Regions from separate parts of the Cytobacillus sp. FSL K6-0265 genome, predicted to be linked through region 1. Evidence: riboswitches for the same ligand, from Rfam matches in the RefSeq annotation. Region 1 holds a riboswitch; each other region holds the start of a gene.
What was found. Region 1 has a riboswitch for S-adenosylmethionine ahead of MHH73_RS07620 (LLM class flavin-dependent oxidoreductase). Riboswitches for the same ligand answer to the same signal wherever they lie in the genome.

Region 1 (5,072 bases):
GCAAATTCTTCAGACTCTATGGCTTCAATAATATCCTTTGCCATTTGAGAGTCTTTATCTTCTTTTCGTACAACAATCCTATTTTGGATTTCCTCAGGGATTTGATCACGATAAATTGCCGTTGTTAAATCTAATCCTGCAGCAACTGCAAAATTACCATTAACAGCAGCAAGATCAACTGATTCAAGAGATCGTGGCAGTTGGGCTGCATCTACTTCATGAAATTTTAATTTTTTCGGGTTAGATAAGACATCATTTACTGTTGCATTGACAGGGTTTATTTCCTCTTTCAATTCTATTAAACCAGCATCACGCGCAACAGTTAAACCCCTTGCTAAGTTTGTAGGATCATTAGCAATAGCCATCGTGCTGCCATCCTTCACTTCTTCAAGGGAGCTGAATTTTTCTGAATAAATACCAATTGGCGCTGTAGGAACAGAAATAATATCTACTAAATCCATCCCTTTTTCGGTATTAAAATTCTCTAAGTACACTTTATGCTGAAATAAATTACCATCTAAATCCCCACTATCTAAAGCAATATTCGGTTGAACATAATCATTAAATTCCTTCACTTCTACTTTGTACCCTTTTTCCTCAAGCAGTGGTGCTACACCTTGCTCAAGCATATCACTATAAGGAACTGTCGCCCCTAAGACCAACTCTTTCTTTTCTTCCCCAGATGAACCTGAAGCCCCACATGCACTTAAAACAGCGCAACAAGTCAGAACAAAGTATAGTAACCAAACTTTTTTCAATATCTTCACCTCTTATTTTAATTGTTTATTTTTTCACCTTTGCGATATTTACTTCCTGGATGACCACTTGGTAAAAGAGGCGAGCCATGAGGAAAAAGCTTCTCTCTTAACGTGCCCTCTTTATATTCCTTTTTATATAAACCACGTTGTTGTAGAACCGGAATAACAAGCTCAATAAAATCCTCCAAATCTGATGGTGTTACTAAATGATTTAAATTAAAACCATCAACACCAGAGGCTTCAAACTGATATTGAATCTGGTCTGCTACTTCTGTTGGATTGCCGATAATTATGTTGTCTCTATCTAATCCTTCTAATTTAGAAATCGCTTCTTTAATCGATAGCTTTTTCTTTGCATCTTTCGTTAATGAAGCCGCTTTATAATGCCCATGCTCTGTAGCTTTAAATTCAAATGGGTTATCTAACTCATCCTGTGTATATTGTGCAACATTATAACCGCTTGCGCCCCCAAACTGTGCTTTCGCTGCATCCGCACTCCATAATCGGTTGTATTCAGCAAATTTTTCTTCCGCTTCTTCAGTTGTTTTACCTACAATGACTGTTAGAAAAGTAAATATTTTAATATCTTCCGGATTTCTGCCATATTCAGCCGCTTGTTTTCGAATGTCCTCTGTATAATGTCTTACTCTTTCAGGAGTGGGTCCACCTACAAATACACATTCCGCATGCTTTGCTGCAAAAGCACGCCCTTTAGGAGACGTACCTGCTTGATATAAAACAGGTGTTCTTTGTTGTGACGGCTCTGATAAATGCGGTCCTTCGACATCAAAATATTCTCCCTTATGGTGAATTTCATGGATTTTCTTACGGTCGATTAATACCCCTTTTTCTGTATCTTCGATCACCGCTCCATCTTCCCAGCTTGATTCCCACAGTTTATAAACGACATCCATATATTCATCAGCAATTTCATACCGCTTATCATGTTTAATCATATCTTTGAAACCAAAGTTTCTTGCCGCATTAGGAAGGTAAGAAGTAACAATGTTCCATGCCACTCTTCCTTTTGTCAAATGATCTAATGTAGAAAACCTTCTTGCCTGCCCAAAAGGTGGCTCATATGTTGTACTCACCGTTAATGCAAATGACAGATGCTCTGTCACTGCTGCCATGGCGGGAATAACAAACGCTCCATCATTAACAGGAAACTGTAATCCATCATTAATTGAAGGTTCTTTACTCTCTTTATACGTATCATAAACACCTAATACATCAGCAAAGAAGACAGCATCGAATTTCCCCTTCTCGAGAGTTTTGGCTAATTCCATCCAATAATGAATATCTTTATAGGCACGATGTCTTTTGGAATCTTTATGCTTCCATAGCCCATGAGAATTGTGCATTGCACTCGTCATTTCAAATGCATTCAATATTATTTGTTTATGGCTCATACTGCCATTACCTCCTATAACGCTTCTACAAAAGAAGCATAATAATGTATTTATCAATTGTGCTAAGAATGTTTATCGCTTTTGGTCGTCCAATCAGCCATAAAAAAACCTCTTCCCAAAAAGGAAGAGGTAACGTACGCTCATAAATATTTCATTCTCTTCCTATCTTTCAAGCTAACATGCTAGCTTGCTGGAATTGGCACAGTACTTCAATGCTAAGTCTGTTGCCGAGGCTTCGTAGGGCCAGTCCCTCCACCTCTCTAGATAGTGGTTATTTAATTGATATAGTAACTCTAAAATATTTAGAATCTTTTGTCAACATATTTTTTTGCTTATACTTCTTGATTTTCCAAGACCTTTTTCTTTAGGGCACGACGCAGTATCTTTCCAGTTGTATTCTTCGGCAATTCTTCTAAAAATTCTATAGAAGAAGGAATTTTGTATTTGGCTAATTTTTCTTTACAATAAGCCAATAAATCTGCCTCCGTCAAATCTGCATTTTTAGGTACAATATAGGCTAAAACTTTTTCTCCAGTATTTTGATCAGGTACACCTAATACAGCCGCTTCTACAATGTCAGGGTGGTCATAAAAAACCTCTTCTACTTCTCTTGGATACACATTATAGCCGCCAACAATGATCATATCTTTCTTACGGTCAACAATGTAGAAGTACCCTTCTTCGTCCTTTTTAGCAAGGTCACCTGTATATAACCAACCTTCCTTTAAGCAAGCAGCTGTTTCTTCAGGCATTTTGTAATATCCTTTCATAACATTTGGCCCTTTCACAACAAGCTCCCCTACTTCACCTACAGCAACTTCTTCACCTAATTCATTAACTACTTTATTTTCAACATGAATAATAGATGTGCCAATCGACCCCGGTTTTCGTGGACGATCTAGTGGATTAAAGCATGTGACTGGAGAAGCTTCTGATAAGCCATAGCCTTCAGAAATAACCACATTGAATTTCTTCTCGAAATTTTCTAACAACGCAACAGGAAGTGAAGCACCTCCAGAAATACATAATCTCATAGATTGGAAGACTTCAGGATTGCCTTCAGGATATTGATAAAGAAAATTATACATTGTAGGAACGCCGGCAAACACAGTTGGCTTGTATTTTTCCACTAAACGGAAAATTTCTTTTGGACTAAATTTAGGGTCTATTAAGATCGTTGCTCCACTTATAAGTGGGGCATTCAAAGCAACCGTTAAGCAAAACACGTGAAACATAGGCAATGTTGTAATTACTGTGTCACGTTCATTAATCTGCAAATAGTCCGCGACATCACTTGCATTACTATACAGATTACGATGAGTTAACATCGCTCCTTTAGGTTTACCAGTTGTTCCTGAGGTATAGAGTATGATCGCAACATCATCAGGAGTAACATCTGCATCAGCAAATGTAACATTTCCTTTGGCAACAACCTCTGAAAACGATTTCAATTTAGAGTACACCGACTTATCTTCCAATGTTGACAGTCCGTTTGATTGACCGGTTTCGCAGACAATATAATGCTTAATATCTGTTAATAAATGATGCATTTTTTCTGCTAATGGTAATAATTGCTCAAGCATAATCACCGCTTTTACATCGCCATCTTTTAAAATATAGCCAATTTCTTCAGGCGTATAGATAGGGTTTACCGGTATTACCTTTGCCCCTAGCTTTAACGCACCATATAAACTAATAACAAAATACGGCGAATTACCCAGTAGCAAGGCAATATGATCACCTTCTTTAATACCTAATGACGAAAGTCCAGAAGCAAACCTAGTTACTTGTTCATCAAGCTCAGCATATGTACTTGCTTGATCCATAAAATAATACGCATTCTTTTCTCCATTTTCTAAGGCAATCTTGTGAAGCTGACTTGTTAAATTCAAGTTTCTCCCTCTTTTCTGAATGAATAATCATTCATTTTTATAATATAAATTTTCTAAATTTATTATATTAAAAGAAATTTCAGGATTCAAGTAGTCTAGTGAGATCTACTTTGTTTTTTTCTTTATTAATCAAACAAAAAAGCATAAAAGCTTTTCATCCCCCAAACGGTGAAAATACTTTCATGCCTTAATAATCACAGACTGATACAGCTCTAGTACACTAAGTTAATAAAGTCTTCTAAAGTGATATTACCGAAATAATGTTTTATATTTACATCAGCTAGCGCCTTTTCAATTTCACTTTTTTCATAGCGGATGCCTTCTAACTTTTCTTCAATATCAGTTACATCTCCGACACCAAAGAAATCACCGTAAATTTTACATTCAATAATTTGCCCTTTTGTTACATTCAATCTAATGTCAATAGAACCTACTGGAAACCTTTTAGAATGCTCATAATCAAATTTTGGTGACTTGCCATAGTTCCAATCCCATTTTTGATATCTTTGTTCTGAGATTTTGTGGATTTCTTCCCAGTCTTTTTCGGTTAGACGATATTCACTTACTTCACTACCTTCAAATATATGTTGCAAAAGCAATTGTCTAAATTCTTCGATAGAAATTTTCTCAGTTAAAAATTCAGAGATGTTTGCTACCCGGCTGCGAATAGATTTGATTCCTTTTGATTCAATCTTATCCTTTTTCACTTTAAGTGCAGAGACAACGTTTTCAATTTCTGAATCAAGCATTAATGTTCCATGACTAAACATTCTCCCTTTTGTAGAGAACTGTGCATTTCCAGAAACCTTTCTCCCGTCTACTGTCAAATCATTTCTTCCACTTAATTCTGCATTTACACCTAACTTTTTTAGAGCAGTAATCACTGGTTCAGTGAATTTCAAGAAATTATGAAAGCTTTCACCATCATCCTTTGTAATGAAACTAAAGTTTAAATTACCAAGATCATGGTATACAGCACCACCACCAGATAAGCGGCGTACTACATGCAG
Region 2 (5,072 bases), 350 kb from region 1:
TTTCATTGCCTAATAACATCAATGGTCGTGGTTTAACGGAACGAGAAATGCTGCAATTATGTTTAGAATTAGCAAAAGGAAGAGTTCCCGCTATTAGCCACACATTAATGGAAACAACTCATGATGAATTGAGAGATATTTATGAGGGATGTTTAAAAACAAGTGCAGAAGCCCAAAAGGAAATCTATCAATTAATGGAAAAGAAGGGGTGGTATGAAACGCAACTCGCTACAGTAGAAGAAATCGAAAATGTACAAAACTTCATGCGAAATAATTTAAACCCATCTCCCTCCGAATAATATTCGGAGGTTTTTATTTCGTTTTTACATAAAAAATTCTTTTGACATATGCCTGACACATTCACTGATTAAATTATAAACAGAGGCAAGCAATTCAAATGAAAGAAGGGATTTTTAATGAATGAATTCAATCATTTTGAAGATAATCAAGCGAAGCGAAAAAATACTTGGTTTAAAAGTGTAACAATGACAGTAGCAAGTGGAGTAATGGGCTCAGTCCTAACTTTAGGAGCGATTAATTATTTTCCAAATGAAACAAAGCAGCATACGGAGGTTGTACAGGAGCAAGCAGAAACGAATGTTTCCAAAGTTAATGCTGAAACGGTTTCAACGACGAGTGATGGATCGATTGCAGATATAGTAGAAAAAGCCTCTAAAGCAATAGTAGGTGTTGTCAACATGCAAGAGCAACAAGCGAACCCTTTTAGTCGCTCCACAGGCAACACACAAAGTGGAGAAGAAGTTGAAAGTGGTACTGGCTCTGGTGTTATTTTCAAGCAAACAGACAAGGAAACGTACATTGTGACAAACAATCACGTCATTGAAGGAGCGGCTAAAATTCAAGTTTCCCTTCATAATGGGGAAAAGCTTCAAGCTGAACTTGTTGGAACAGACTCATTAACAGATATTGCTGTGTTAAAAATAAATGAAAAAGTAGACGCTGAAGTTCTTTCTTTTACTGATTCTTCCAAGCTTCGTGCCGGCGATCAAGTGTTAGCGATAGGCAATCCACTAGGATTAGATTTATCAAGAACAGTCACTCAAGGCATTGTAAGTGCAGTGGATCGGTCAATTGCAGTCTCTACTTCAGCCGGAGAATGGGATTTAAATGTCATTCAAACAGATGCAGCAATAAACCCTGGAAATAGTGGTGGAGCACTTATTGACTCAAAAGGAAATTTGGTTGGTATTAATAGTTTGAAGATAGCTAATAGTGGCGTAGAAGGGTTAGGCTTTGCCATTCCAAGTAATGATGTCGAGAGTATCATTGATCAGTTAATGGAGGATGGTAAAATCATTCGACCTTATCTAGGTGTTGGTTTGATGGACTTAAATCAAGTACCGCAGTTTTATCAAGAACAGTTACCGAAAAATGTAGAAGAAGGTGCTATTATTACCCAAGTTGAGAAAGGTTCCACAGCAGAAAAGGCGGGATTGCAGGCTGAGGATATTTTAGTTTCAATTGGTGATCAAACGATTACAAACGCTAATGACTTAAGAGCATCTCTTTATAAAGACCTTTCAATTGGCGATAAAGTTGAAATAGGTTTTTATCGTGATGGTGAAAAGAAAACAGTGGAAGTAACGTTACAAGGAAATGGGGAAAAGCAAGTTGAAACAGAATAAATTATTGATTGCCACCGGTTGTATGTTTGTTGCAGCTGTTGTCATTGCTGTTGTTTTATACAATAGCCATTCAAAAGCAGCGACAGTCAATGGAGAAAACATAAGCAAAGATGATTTGAATGAAGCGTTAATGTCTCAATATGGCAATTCTGTTCTAGATACATTAATATCTGATCAAATTGTTCTTCAGGAAATGGATAAAGAGAAGGTAACTGTAACTGAAGAAGAAGTGGCTGAAGAAATGGATGCCTATATGGAGCAATATGGGGGAGAAGAGGCATTTAAAGAAGTAATAGATGAAAACGGGGTATCCTATGACTCTATAGAACATAATATTGAAATCTATGTAGGTTCAAAGAAATTGATCACACCAAGAATTGAAATTACTGATGATGAGATGGAAACATACTTTGAAGAGAATAAAGACAGTTTGGCCCAGGCAGAAGAGATAGAAGCTAGTCATATCCTAGTGGAAGATGAGGATACTGCCAAAGAAGTAAAACAGAAACTCGATGATGGTGACGATTTCGCTGAATTAGCAGCATCTTATTCAACCGATGAGGCGAATAAAGATAATGGTGGAAAATTGGGGTATTTTGGTGAAGGTGAAATGGTAGAAGCCTTTGAAAAAGTGGCTTTTGCTATGAAAGTGGAAGAAGTGAGTGATCCAGTAAAAACAGAATATGGTTATCACATTATTAAAGTAACAGATCATAAAGAATCGAAAGCAGCCAATTACGAAGATGCGAAAGCAGAAATAAAAGAGACTTTAATAGAGTCTAAGCTTTCAACTGAATATACGGAATGGCTAAATGAGAAGTACGAAGAATATGAGATTAAAACGTATATTTAAAGGATGTGATCGATATTGAAAAGATTGAAAGAATGTAACATGAAATCTCAATAAGTTACTTTATGCATGCCGATCCTCATGCAAATGAGAGATTGCTAATGAATATATAACGAAACAACGCAAACAAGTGCCTGGATATTTCCTTATGTAGAACAAAATCCTACAACAGAAGAATATCTACAATGGATACAGGGTGATGATAGTTTACCAGCATTTGCTGAGACTAAGTCAGAATCGATACTTGCTCAAAGCTTTTTAGTGAAACTTCTGAAGCTAATCACATGTTTCCTAGGAGAGAAGGGTTCCAACTGCTAAATGGCAATGAAGGAACACAGATGTTGACATGCCTAAATGGAGATTTTGAACCACTGCAAGGGTTTGCAGATATGCTTGGTGGTGAGGGACGTAACCTAGTAAAGAGAAATTCTCAACGTCAGCCATCATCTTGTATGTGGACCTAAACATTGTTTTATTAGGAACAACTTTATTTATCTTTCTGTTTAAACGAAGAGGAAAATAAGTAAATGTATTAATAATCAAAATACTATTGACAATTAAATCAATACCCGATAAAATTTCCTTTATCAAAGCAATACAATAAATTGAATATGATTCTTATCGAGAGAGACTGAGGGACCAGGCCCGAAGATGTCCGGCAACCTCCTTTTAAAGGGAAGGTGCTAAATCCTGCAGAATGATTTCATTCTGAAAGATAAGGTTTAATAACAATCATTTGTTGAGCCTCTTTCAAAGTGAAAGAGGCTCATTTTATGTTGTAGAGGACCTGAGGGAGGGTGAGGTAAATGATTGAAGTCAATCATTTAGTGAAAATTTATAAAAGCAAAAAAAAGCAAGTAATAGGCGTTGACAATGTATCTCTTTCCATTAAAGAAGGGGAAATATACGGGATTATTGGTTATAGTGGAGCTGGGAAAAGCTCTTTATTACGTTGTCTTAATTTATTGGAGAGACCAACATCTGGTGAAGTGAAAATTGATGGCGTTGATTTAACGGCCTTAACAAGTAAAGAATTACGAAAAGCAAGGCAGAAGATAGGTATGATTTTTCAACATTTTTATTTAGCAAGTTCGAAGACGGTATATGAGAATATTGCCTTTGCTTTAAAAGCGGCAGGGAAAAGCCCGAAAGAAATAGATAAGAGGGTGAAAGAACTATTAGAATTAGTCGGTTTAGCAGATAAAATTCATCAGTATCCCGCACAATTAAGTGGTGGTCAAAAGCAAAGGGTAGGAATTGCCAGAGCACTTGCTAATGATCCAAAGGTTTTACTTTGCGATGAAGCCACTTCAGCCTTAGATCCAAAAACAACAAAGTCGATCTTAAACCTATTAAAATCGATTAATAAGAAACTAGGCTTAACCATCGTACTTATCACTCATGAGATGGAAGTAGTCAAAGAGATTTGCCATAGATTAGCTGTTATGCAAGATGGAAAGGTCATAGAAGAAGGACCGGTGTATGATATATTTGCGAACCCAGTTGAACCACTTACAAGAGACTTTATTCAAAGTGTTCTTCAATTTGACTTACCACAGCAATTGATTGAAAACAGGAAGGGGACGATCATCAAGATTCAGTTTAAAGGTGCAATAGCAGAAGAATCTGTTGTTTCTGAACTGTTCCAAACATTCAAAGTAAAAGGGAATATTCTTCACGGCAAGATTGAATATATTCAAGAAGTGCCACTAGGTATTTTTATTATGGAGTTGACTGGCGAAATACCTGAAATAGAAAGAGCTATACAATATATTCAAGATAGAACACAGAATATGGAGGTAGTTGAACATGTTGCTTGAGTCCATTCAGGCGTTACTTCCTGAACTAAATACAGCTGTATTACAAACAATTTATATGGTCGCCATCTCTTTAGTTGCGGCACTTATACTAGGTCTTCCACTAGGGATCTTATTATTCGTTACCGACGAAGGATTGTTCTTAAAAAATAGATTTGTAAATGCGGTTACTGGTTGGATTGTCAATTTGATCCGCTCGATTCCTTATATTATTTTGTTAGTAGCTCTATTGCCGTTAACAAAATTAATTGCAGGTTCAACGATTGGTCCTACAGCTGCTTCTGTCTCATTATCCGTGGCAGCGATTCCCTTTTTTGCAAGATTGGTAGAAACATCTTTAAGAGAAATAGATAAAGGGGTCATTGAATCCGCAGTAGCAGTAGGCGCTTCCCCTTGGATGATTATTAAAGAAATCCTTGTCCCAGAAGCGAAACCTGGAATTGTTCAAGGATTAACGATTACGACTATTAGTTTAATTGGTTATTCCGCAATGGCAGGTATTATTGGCGGCGGTGGTATTGGTGATTTAGCGATACGTTTCGGTTACTATCGCTATGATAATGTCATTATGATCACCACAGTAGTTGTTCTCGTTGTATTGGTGCAAATCATTCAAATTGGTGGCGATAAATTAACTAAATATGTAGATAAGAGATAATAAATTGTAACAATAAATATAGTAAAGGAGGATGGAGCCTTTACTATATTTATTTATCCTATAAATCTTATCTAAAGATAGAGAGGACTGATTCTATGAGC
Region 3 (5,072 bases), 2.2 Mb from region 1:
AACGTCAACAATTCAGTACGCCTATTTCTGCCTTTAATTTAACGAAGGAAAAATTCGGAACAATGGCAAGTAAAATTTATGCAGCTGAAAGCTCTGTCTACCGTACAGTGGGTCTATTTGATGACAGAATGAGTCAACTGAGTGATGAAGAAGTCAAAGACGGTAAAGAAGTAGCGAAGTCTATAGCTGAATATGCAATAGAATGCTCACTAAATAAGTTCTTCTCTACAGAAGTTCTAGATTATGTAGTGGATGAGGCGGTTCAATTACATGGTGGTTATGGCTTTATGGCAGAATACGAAGTGGAAAGAGCTTACCGTGATTCTAGAATCAACCGGATCTTTGAAGGAACAAACGAAATCAACCGTCTTTTAGTACCAGGAACGTATGTTAGAAAAGCAATGAAAGGTGAACTGCCTTTATTCGAAAAAGCAATGGCACTTCAAGAGGAATTGATGATGATGATGCCAGAAGAGCCGGGGACTGAAGCATTAGAGCAAGAAAAATATCTTGTAAAGAATGCTAAGAAAATCGCATTACTTGCAGCAGGTTTAGGTGCACAAAAATACGGAAAAGCCTTGGATAAAGAGCAAGAAGTTCTTGTAAACATTGCTGATCTTGTTTCTTACGCCTATTCTATGGAATCTACGGTTCTACGTACGGAAAAAGCCATTGTAAAAGACGGATTAGAAAAAGCTGAGCAAAAGTTATTGTACACACAAATTTTCTGTCAGGAAGCATTTAATCAAATTGAGCTAATTGCGAAAGAAACTTTAGTAGGTGTGGAAGAAGGAGATACATTACGTATGATGCTTTCAGCGCTTAAGAAGTTTACGAGACATACCCCAACAAATGTAATTGCGAAAAAACGTCAAGTGGCTGAGAAAATTATTGAAGCTGAAAGGTTCGTAGTATAATATTTCACTGGAATGAGATGAAGGATAGTAACCCTATTTACTTCAACTATTTGCGAAGTTATAACTTGAGGCTCAAGAACGAATTTGAGCCTCTTTGTTTTGTTTTTAATATGATAATAATTACAATTCATCGTTATGAAAATAAAAAGAAATATGTTATGCTAATGAAACGATAGTATTCATGAATAGAGGTATGATAAAATAGGTGGTGAAAAAAACATGGCACTTACTTTCTATTGGTATCCTAAATGTGGTACTTGCCGAAAAGCGAAAAAATGGCTAGATGAACATGAAATAGCCTATGAAGCGATACATATAGTGGAAAATCCTCCATCCCGCAAGGAAATAGAAGATTTATACAAAAAGAGCGGGTTAGAACTGAAAAAGTTTTTCAATACGAGCGGTCAAAAGTATCGTGAGTTAGGATTAAAAGACCGAGTGAAAACTGCCTCAGAGTCTGAACTGTTGGATTTATTAGCATCTGATGGGATGTTAATTAAACGCCCATTAACAACAAACGGAACGAAAGTCACAGTTGGATTTAAAGAGCCGGAGTTTGAACAAAATTGGCTGTAAATGGTGGATGAGCTTTATACGTTTTAAACGATCGTTTATACGGTCATTAAAATAAACAATTTCCTAAATTAATGGAGGTATGAAACATGAGCACACCTAAAGAGTTACGTTATTCAGAAGAACACGAGTGGGTAAAAACAGAAGGAGATAAAGTTCGTATTGGTATTACATACTTTGCTCAATCAGAACTTGGAGATATCGTATTTGTTGAGCTTCCAGAAGTAGGAGATGAAGTAACTGCTGATGAACCATTTGGTAGCGTAGAATCTGTTAAAACAGTTTCTGAGTTATATGCACCAATTAGTGGTAAAATCGTTGAGATTAACGAAGAACTTAGCGATAGTCCAGAATTTGTGAATGAATCTCCTTACGAGAAAGCATGGATGATTGTTGTTGAGCCATCCGATGCAAGTGAAATTGACAAGCTCATGACAGCTGAACAATATGAAGAAATGACAAAAGAAGATTAATTGCCGTTAAAATAGAGGAGGTCAAATCATTACATGGTTTGACCTTTTTCTAAATTTTTATATAAACATGATGAGTGCTGAAAAGTGTTCAAATGTAAGAATGCATTATATTATAAAATATATAAACGATATATATTAGGTGATGAGCATGCATGTAGAATCTGGCAACAAAGTGATTATTGTTGAAGGTAAATCTGACAAACGTAAAGTGAAAGGGATCATCAGAGAACCTGTAGAGATCTTATGTACAAATGGGACGATTGGCACATCGAAGTTGGATGAATTAATTGATTACTTAATAGGTAAGGAAGTCTATATATTAGTCGATGCTGACGCATCAGGAGAAAAACTCCGTAAACAATTTAAGAGAGAGTTACCAGAGGCAGAGCATATCTATATTGATAAAATGTATCGTGAAGTCGAGGCGGCACCCGCACATCATTTAGCGACAGTCTTAATAAGTGCAAATATAGATATATATACCGAGTATTTAGATAAAGGATGATAACATGATTGAATGGTCAAACAATGACTTAAATGATTTGATCGCACAGGAGCAATCTGGCTTATTTTATTTATTTACTCCTATGTGTGGGACATGTCAAGTTGCTGGGAAAATGTTGACAATTACTGAGCAAATGTTGAAGAACCTTCCCATAGGTAAAGCCGACTTGAATTTTTTGCCACAAGTAGCAGAAAAATATGAAATTGAAAGTGTACCATGTTTACTTGTGTTTAAAAAAGGAGAGTTAGTTGATAAGCTATATGCTTTCCATTCCGTACCTTATTTACTTGAGCAAATTCAATCATATGAATTACAGTCTCAATTTTAAAACCACTTATTGTTCAGGAATAAGTGGTTTTTTTATGCTTTAAAGTTGGGGGATTTTACGTGAAGTCTACCTTGCTCATTTTAGACAGAGAAGCCATTGGCAATATCTCTTTTCTGTCGATAGGTCTAGCTTTTGACATATTTCTCGGGAAATAGGTGTGAAGGTTGTTGGAAATGAAATGTTCTGTCAGTTAAAGTCGACAGTTAGGAGAAGGAATTCATTTTTTGGAACAGAATAATAGAATGTAAGACGTGGCAGGAGGTGGTTTCAATAGAGGAACTCATTTACCATTTCAATCAATCCTTAAGAGTAAACGATCATATTTTAACGATGTTAAAGGAACCTATAAGAATTCGAGTAGAATTAGAACAAAACCTATTGTATTTTACATTAGACCGGAAAAAGCTGTTAATTAAACATACTCGGCCATTGAAAAGTTATCATATCCACATTCAAACTACTGCTAATCATTTTTATCCATTGCTTCAAGGACGTACGAGTCTAAAGAAGAAAGTGGATGAAAAGCATATCATTCTTAAATCTACTTTTAGACAATTATTGAAATTAGATGCGATTTTCTTATTAAATCAGCAATAATCATAAATATATATATCAAATGTCCTAAAAAAAAGATTGACTTCCCAAAAAAAGGTTGTTATTCTATCCTTAGAATAATTAGAAAATTAAATATTCTTATCGAGAGTGGTGGAGGGACTGGCCCTATGAAACCCGGCAACCGGTTGTTTAATACACGGTGCTAATTCCAGCAGAGCATAAAAGCTCTGGTAGATAAGAAGAGATGATAACCCCTCTTCTTTGTGAAGAGGGGTTTTGGTCGTCTTTTCTTTCCAATTAAAAAAGAGGAGAGATGTAAAATGGCAGAAAAAGAAAAGCAATTGCGATTTGAAACAATTGGTGTGCATGGTGGGCTAAAACCTGATCCAGTAACAGGGGCAAGAGCGGTGCCAATCTATCAAAATAATGCTTATCAATTCGAAAATACAGAGCATGCACAAGACTTATTTGGCCTAAAAGAAACAGGATATATTTATTCTCGTATTCATAACCCAACGGTTACTGTGTTTGAAGAAAGAGTAGCATTGTTGGAAGGGGGAACAGGTGCATTAGCATTAGCAAGTGGTCAAGCAGCCATTTACTTAGCTCTTCTTAATATTGTTCAAGCGGGCGATGAAATTGTAGCTGCCTCTAATTTATATGGAGGTACATATAATTTATTTACAGTCACTTTACCAAAGTTCGGCATCTATGTCAGGCTTATAGATATTAATAATGAAGAGGAACTACGAGCAGCAATCAATGAAAAGACACGAGCTGTATTTGCTGAAACCATTGGTAATCCGAGTTTACAAGTACTAGATATTGAAGCTGTTGCAAATATCGCCCATGAAAATGGTGTACCGTTAGTGGTTGATAACACATTTGCAACTCCTTATCTGTGTCGACCAATTGAGCATGGCGCAGACATTGTTGTTCATTCTGCAACGAAATGGTTACTTGGGAATGGGACGACAATGGGAGGAGTCATTGTTGACGGTGGTAAATTTGATTGGAATTCAGAGAAGTATCCAGGATTAAGTCAGCCAGATTCGAGTTATAATGATTTAGTATATAGTGAGGCACTTGGTCCTGTCGCGTATATTACAAAAGCGAGAGTGCAACTTCTAAGAGATTTAGGACCAGCCTTAAGTGCCCAAAGTGCTTTTCAATTCACTTTAGGTTTAGAAACGTTAACCGTTCGAATGAAAGAACATATTGCGAATACGAAGAAAATTGTGCAATATTTAAATAATCACCCTGCTGTTAATTGGGTACTTTATCCGGGCGATGAAAACCATCCTAATAAAGAATTAGCAGATAAATATTTAGCTAAAGGGGCAGGGGCAGTTGTCGTTTTTGGCATATCGGGTGGCCGAGAAGCAGGTGCTAAGGTTATTAATTCGGTTGAGCTCTTCGCGCATGTAGCGAATGTAGGTGATGCAAAAAGTCTTATTATACATCCAGCGAGCACAACACATCAACAACTTAATCAAGAGGGGTTAAAACAAGCTGGTGTACCTGAAGACTTAATTCGATTATCAATTGGAATTGAGAACGTAGAAGATTTAATCGATGATCTTGAATCTGCTATTGAAGCGGCAACGGGTATTGCTTCATTAAATATAAGGGCCTAACATCTATTATTTCACATTTGACATCTTCTTCAATGACATGATACTATTACACAGGTACACAAAAAATTCAATATATTCATAGAT
Region 4 (5,072 bases), 2.3 Mb from region 1:
GAGAATTCCGGTTTAGAATCTTGTTTTCCTAACTTAATCGAGCCTATGGGACTGAAAATAAGAAACAGACAAAAAGCCACTATGATTGTAACCAAAATAAGATAATACCATCCAAAACCATTTGTTAAAAAACCTTGTAAATTAGCCGTTACCCTCTCGAACACATTAGGAATAGCTACACCTACAGCCACAAAAATAAATACAATTACTACAGTAATCCAAAAAACATTCGATACTCTCTTCATAGATTATTCCTTTCCCAAAAATCTTTTCTACACTTTAATCTGCTTCTAAAATTCCTTTGTTATAGTTTAAGACAAATTTTATTTATTATTCTTTGTCTGACAGAATACACAACCGTTCGATAAACCCCTTACACTTTTTACCCAAATAAATATAACTTAAACTCGATTCTCTAAGCGTTAGCCTTGTATCTTTGCACCAGTCCACTTATAAAATAAAAAAAATGCCTCTATCCATTATCAGCATAGAAGGCATTTTTCGATTTAATATTGATCCATACAACTTGTATCAATAATCCACGGTTCCCCAGTATTCATATCAATCATCTTAATATGACCAGTCGTAAGTGGATAGGTCGGTAAATAAGTTAATGTGTATTGATGCTTTTCTATATTCTTTCCCCAGCTTAATTCCATAAAAAGTTTTTCCTTAATCAATTGTGTTGCATCTTTGAATGAAAGGGTTGAAGCAAATGATACATGTGAGAAATCTTGGAGTACCTCACTATCTACGTCTACGTATTTCACCAAACCCTTATCGTCTATTTGAATATGAACAAAAGCATCAGCAACTTGGACGCCTCTTTCTTGTCGAATAAACGTATAATCATATATGCCGTTTGTCGGTTTTTGATTGATTACATCATCGTCTAATTGTTGCAGTTTAAAATAATCATGAGGGTTATGATAAATGGCTTGCAACACTGATGTAGCAGTTAAAAGCGCCACTTTCGACTGAACATGTCGAGAAGCAACCGTTTCAGAATCATCTAAGCCCATTAATTTAAGCAGTCTTCCTTCCGAATTGAATACAAATTTTATAGCATGAGGGATATCTAGTTCATCATCTAATAAATCTTCCTCACTCACCCGTAAGGACTCTTTAGATAATTGACTCCATACCTCTAGTCTACCACTCTTCTTTTTTACTTCAGCTACAAGCATATGGTCTTCCGTCATTCCTGCCAAAGTATAAATATCAATATCATCGGCTAAATGGGGTAATGATGTCACTAGCGTTTTGCTTACACCAAATGAATCCGAGGTAAGTACCTCCCCATTTGTGTGTACACCATAAATAAAATCCTCCAACTGATAAACATAGTGATAGCCATCGTCCCCATCGACAAATACGTCTTTATCATATTTCGCTATGACAGGAACCATGTGTAAATGGTTTAAATAAATCCGCTTCGCCTCTTCATTCGTAATCAGTTTTTTTGGATAGACTAGTTCAAAATCCATGCTTTCTCTTTCGACTGCACTTAATACACCATTACTCAGCATTGTAAAACTAATGCCGGAATGAGGAAGTTCCTTATTCAATCGTTCATCTTTGCGATTATATAAAATCATATGATATTCACCTAAGTCAATATATGCTGACAAATATAACCCATGTCTGAAAGTCGAATCATAGAACTTTTCTATAAACTGCTCTGCTTGCATGATCATAGCAAACTTACTCATTTCCCCTGGGATTTCATCCAGTTCATCTGTATAAATGAAAAATTCTGCCACGCCTAATTCATCCATACGAACCGAGCCAATTGACTCTCCCCAATCTTCCAGCAGGATATCATACACATTTTCTTCAAATTCCATCTGCTCCATAACTAAATCATCTGGATTGATTCCTTTAAAATAGATTTTAAGTTGTTCCATTATTAAGTGATTCAAAGCAGCTGTTCTCCTTTAGATATGATTTAATTAGTATACAGGAAATGAAAAGTTAACATTCAATCGTTTCTATTTTAAGGTTCTCTTTAATTCTTCCCATAATTATGACATCTTTAAATTCACCCTGGCTGAAATGAGCCTTATGCAAATAACCTTCTTGTCTAAAATGAAAAAGTTCATATAAAGCGATTGCCCTTATATTATCTGCACATACATCTAACTCTAATCTGATGAGCCCTAATTCTTCATCGGCTAGCTTTACTATTCGCTCAAGAAGCGTCTTACCAATCCCTTTCCCTTGTACTTCTTCATTAATTGAGATGGACACATTACCACTATACCTCAACTTTCCACTTCTCTCTTCTAAAGAGGCTATTCCCATAACATGACCGTTCCATTCTGCAACAAATACATGGTCTTGATGCGTAAGTCCTTCAATATAATCTTCAATATTTTTTAATCGCCCTGATGATAAGGCCATAGTCTGCTGAATAATAGAATCTTGCCTATGCATTTCATGAATATCTCTTGCATCATTTATATGTATCGGTCTAATCTTTATTTCTTCTCCCATATAAAAACTCCTTTTTTTGTAAAACTGTTCTGAATGAAAACTTATAAAACTTTATCTATTTACGAATGAACAATATAAAAAGTTCCTTACTGACATAATCACTACGATACAAAATATATATGAAAGGAGGCATCGAGATATTTAATCAGCATCTAAAGGAGGGTCATTTGCATATGCTTGCTTTGTTCAGTCTATTTCTAATTGTCGGTTACAGTTTCTTTTTCTTTATTAGTGCCGTTAGAAAAAACAAAGATATAGCTACCCAATATTCTAAATGTATTCCCATGGTGGTTGGTATGACAAGTAGTTTAACAATCGGTTTAATTATATCTGTATGGTTACCAGAAATGGCGAAAGCAACTGTATTATCTATTCTCATTAGCGCTGTCATTGCCGTTTTTATAGGACTGCCGTTTAAAACAAACGGACTCGTTGAAGCTCAAGCGTCAAGTCTCATGGGAAGTATGATGGGGGCAATGCTAGGCATCATGTTAGTACCAAGTGAAGTTACATTTATGATCATTAGCATGGATTTGATTTATTTAATTAGTATTTTTGCCATGATGCTTCTCATGCACAAAAAACATTCATTAAAGGAAGCATTGAAAACTCGACCTCTTCCCTTCTATCTAACATTCTTATTAAGCATCGCCATTATCTGTGCATCGGGCATTCATCAAGAAGTGAGGAACCCAATTCATCCGATAGAAGAAAACACCCCACAGGTAGAACACCATCACTAATTTTTTGAATAATTTTAATTACATTATTGACTTTTCATGTAATAGATAATATTATGAATATAATTTAATAAAGCATTTTCTCTTATAAAGAGCGGCTGAGGGACTGGCCCTGCGACGCCCGGCAACCATTCATATACCCATATGAACAGGTGCTAAATCCTGCAAAATACTTTTTGGTATTTTGATATATGAGAGAGGTTACTACTATTCTAGTATATTTATGCCTCTCATGATGAGAGGCATTTTTGTTTTTTATTATCACATCAAAGAGAAACGAGGAGAGGAAATGACTGCAACAATCGTTAAAGGGGCGCCTGGATATTATTTATTAGATTCAGGTATCTTAACAGAACTCCCCAACCTACTTAAAGAAATTTCTGTTTCCAAATACCATATAATAACCGGTAAAAAAGCTTGGCAAGCCGTACAGCCATACTTGCCTAAGGAAGTAATCGATCACAACATTCGCCTTCATTACATAGATGGTCACACTACTTTAAAAAAGGTCCATGCCATCCAAGAAGTATTAACAAATGATGGTGCTAATGGCGTAATTGGGATTGGTGGTGGAACAGCATTGGATATAACAAAAGCAGTTGCGATTGAAGCATCAGTTCAATCCATTCTTATACCGACAATCGCTGCAACCTGTGCCGCATGGACACCATTAAGTGTTTTTTATAATGAAGAAGGAAGCTTTACTCATTATACCGAGTTTCCTATTGCGACAACCCTCGTATTGGTTGAACCTGAAATCATTGCTAAAGCGCCTCTTGCTTATTTAAAAGCAGGAATCGGGGATACATTAGCCAAGTTTTATGAAGCTGAAGCCCTAATTGAAAGTTTTTATCCTGAAGAAACACTACCTGTGCCTAAACAAATTTCTCAATTTTCAGCCAAAATTTGTCGAGAGACATTGCTTAATGATGGGGAAGCCGCACTACAAGCAGTAGCCCAAAACGAAACCTCACCAGCACTTATTCGAGTGATTGAAACGATTATCATGACTGGGGGGATGGTCGGTGGATTCGGCGAAAAGGCAGGGAGAATTGCTGGTGCCCATTCACTTCACAACGGACTAACCGTTGCGGATACGGTCCATGACTTTCTCCATGGGGAATTAGTCGCTTACGGGATACTTGGTCAATTGGCCATCGAAGAAAAATGGACAGAAATTGATTACCTTCTTCCGTTTTATGAGAGCTGGCAATTGCCAAGTAGCCTCTCTGCTCTAAATATAGATGTGAATGATGAGCGATTCATTAAGACAATTGTGAAAAAGGCTATACGCCCAACTGAATCTATTCACTTGATGAAAAACGAGATAAATGAACAATCTGTTTTACAAGCACTTCAATTATTAGAAGTACAAAATAAACAAAAGGGAGTTCGATCATCATGAAAAAATGGTTATTAACAGGTACATTCTTATTATCTTTAACAGGCTTAGCTGCATGTGGTAGTGATGAAACCAGCAACTCTACAGAAGGATTATATGACGATGAAGAATTAGTCATTGGTGTCACTGCAGGTCCACATGAGCAAATCTTAGAAAAAGTAATTGAATTAGCTAAAGAAGAAGATATCAATATTAAACCACAAGTTTTTACTGATTATGTGATGCCAAATGTCGCATTAGCTGAAAAAGAGATTGACTTAAACATTTTTCAAACAGAGCCTTATTTTAATGCATTTAAAGAAGATAGAAATTTAGATTTAGTTAAATCTTTTGATACCGTTTCATTCCCAATGGGCATCTATGCACTCGATGTAAAAGATGTCGCTGAATTAAAAGACGGCGCAAAAATCGGTCTACCGAGTGACCCAACAAAT

Region 2: it holds a riboswitch for S-adenosylmethionine, as region 1 does, so the genes downstream of both, MHH73_RS05785 (methionine ABC transporter ATP-binding protein) here and MHH73_RS07620 (LLM class flavin-dependent oxidoreductase) in region 1, are expected to answer to the same signal.
Region 3: it holds a riboswitch for S-adenosylmethionine, as region 1 does, so the genes downstream of both, MHH73_RS18635 (O-acetylhomoserine aminocarboxypropyltransferase/cysteine synthase family protein) here and MHH73_RS07620 (LLM class flavin-dependent oxidoreductase) in region 1, are expected to answer to the same signal.
Region 4: it holds a riboswitch for S-adenosylmethionine, as region 1 does, so the genes downstream of both, MHH73_RS18935 (iron-containing alcohol dehydrogenase family protein) here and MHH73_RS07620 (LLM class flavin-dependent oxidoreductase) in region 1, are expected to answer to the same signal.

Annotation. Positions count from the first base shown of each region.
Region 1 covers NZ_JBBOPE010000001.1:1,468,852-1,473,923, reverse strand. Annotated here, with positions in the region: gene MHH73_RS07625 (MetQ/NlpA family ABC transporter substrate-binding protein) at 1-767, opposite strand, end outside; gene MHH73_RS07620 (LLM class flavin-dependent oxidoreductase) at 776-2,170, opposite strand; SAM riboswitch class I at 2,330-2,441, opposite strand; gene MHH73_RS07615 (fatty acid--CoA ligase family protein) at 2,503-4,062, opposite strand; gene MHH73_RS07610 (lipoate--protein ligase) at 4,275-5,072, opposite strand, start outside.
Region 2 covers NZ_JBBOPE010000001.1:1,119,135-1,124,206, forward strand. Annotated here, with positions in the region: gene MHH73_RS05765 (spore coat protein) at 6-299, shown strand; gene MHH73_RS05770 (S1C family serine protease) at 417-1,646, shown strand; gene MHH73_RS05775 (peptidylprolyl isomerase) at 1,633-2,499, shown strand; gene MHH73_RS05780 (hypothetical protein) at 2,835-2,960, shown strand; SAM riboswitch class I at 3,112-3,218, shown strand; gene MHH73_RS05785 (methionine ABC transporter ATP-binding protein) at 3,303-4,316, shown strand; gene MHH73_RS05790 (methionine ABC transporter permease) at 4,306-4,971, shown strand; gene MHH73_RS05795 (acyl-CoA dehydrogenase family protein) at 5,067-5,072, shown strand, end outside.
Region 3 covers NZ_JBBOPE010000001.1:3,682,380-3,687,451, reverse strand. Annotated here, with positions in the region: gene MHH73_RS18665 (acyl-CoA dehydrogenase family protein) at 1-917, shown strand, start outside; gene MHH73_RS18660 (arsenate reductase family protein) at 1,137-1,493, shown strand; gene gcvH (glycine cleavage system protein GcvH) at 1,580-1,963, shown strand; gene MHH73_RS18650 (toprim domain-containing protein) at 2,106-2,468, shown strand; gene MHH73_RS18645 (thioredoxin family protein) at 2,473-2,796, shown strand; gene MHH73_RS18640 (hypothetical protein) at 3,058-3,393, shown strand; SAM riboswitch class I at 3,487-3,592, shown strand; gene MHH73_RS18635 (O-acetylhomoserine aminocarboxypropyltransferase/cysteine synthase family protein) at 3,672-4,988, shown strand.
Region 4 covers NZ_JBBOPE010000001.1:3,721,418-3,726,489, forward strand. Annotated here, with positions in the region: gene MHH73_RS18915 (glycine betaine uptake BCCT transporter) at 1-245, opposite strand, end outside; gene MHH73_RS18920 (hypothetical protein) at 507-1,922, opposite strand; gene MHH73_RS18925 (GNAT family N-acetyltransferase) at 1,975-2,496, opposite strand; gene MHH73_RS18930 (hypothetical protein) at 2,670-3,239, shown strand; SAM riboswitch class I at 3,319-3,434, shown strand; gene MHH73_RS18935 (iron-containing alcohol dehydrogenase family protein) at 3,526-4,641, shown strand; gene MHH73_RS18940 (MetQ/NlpA family ABC transporter substrate-binding protein) at 4,638-5,072, shown strand, end outside.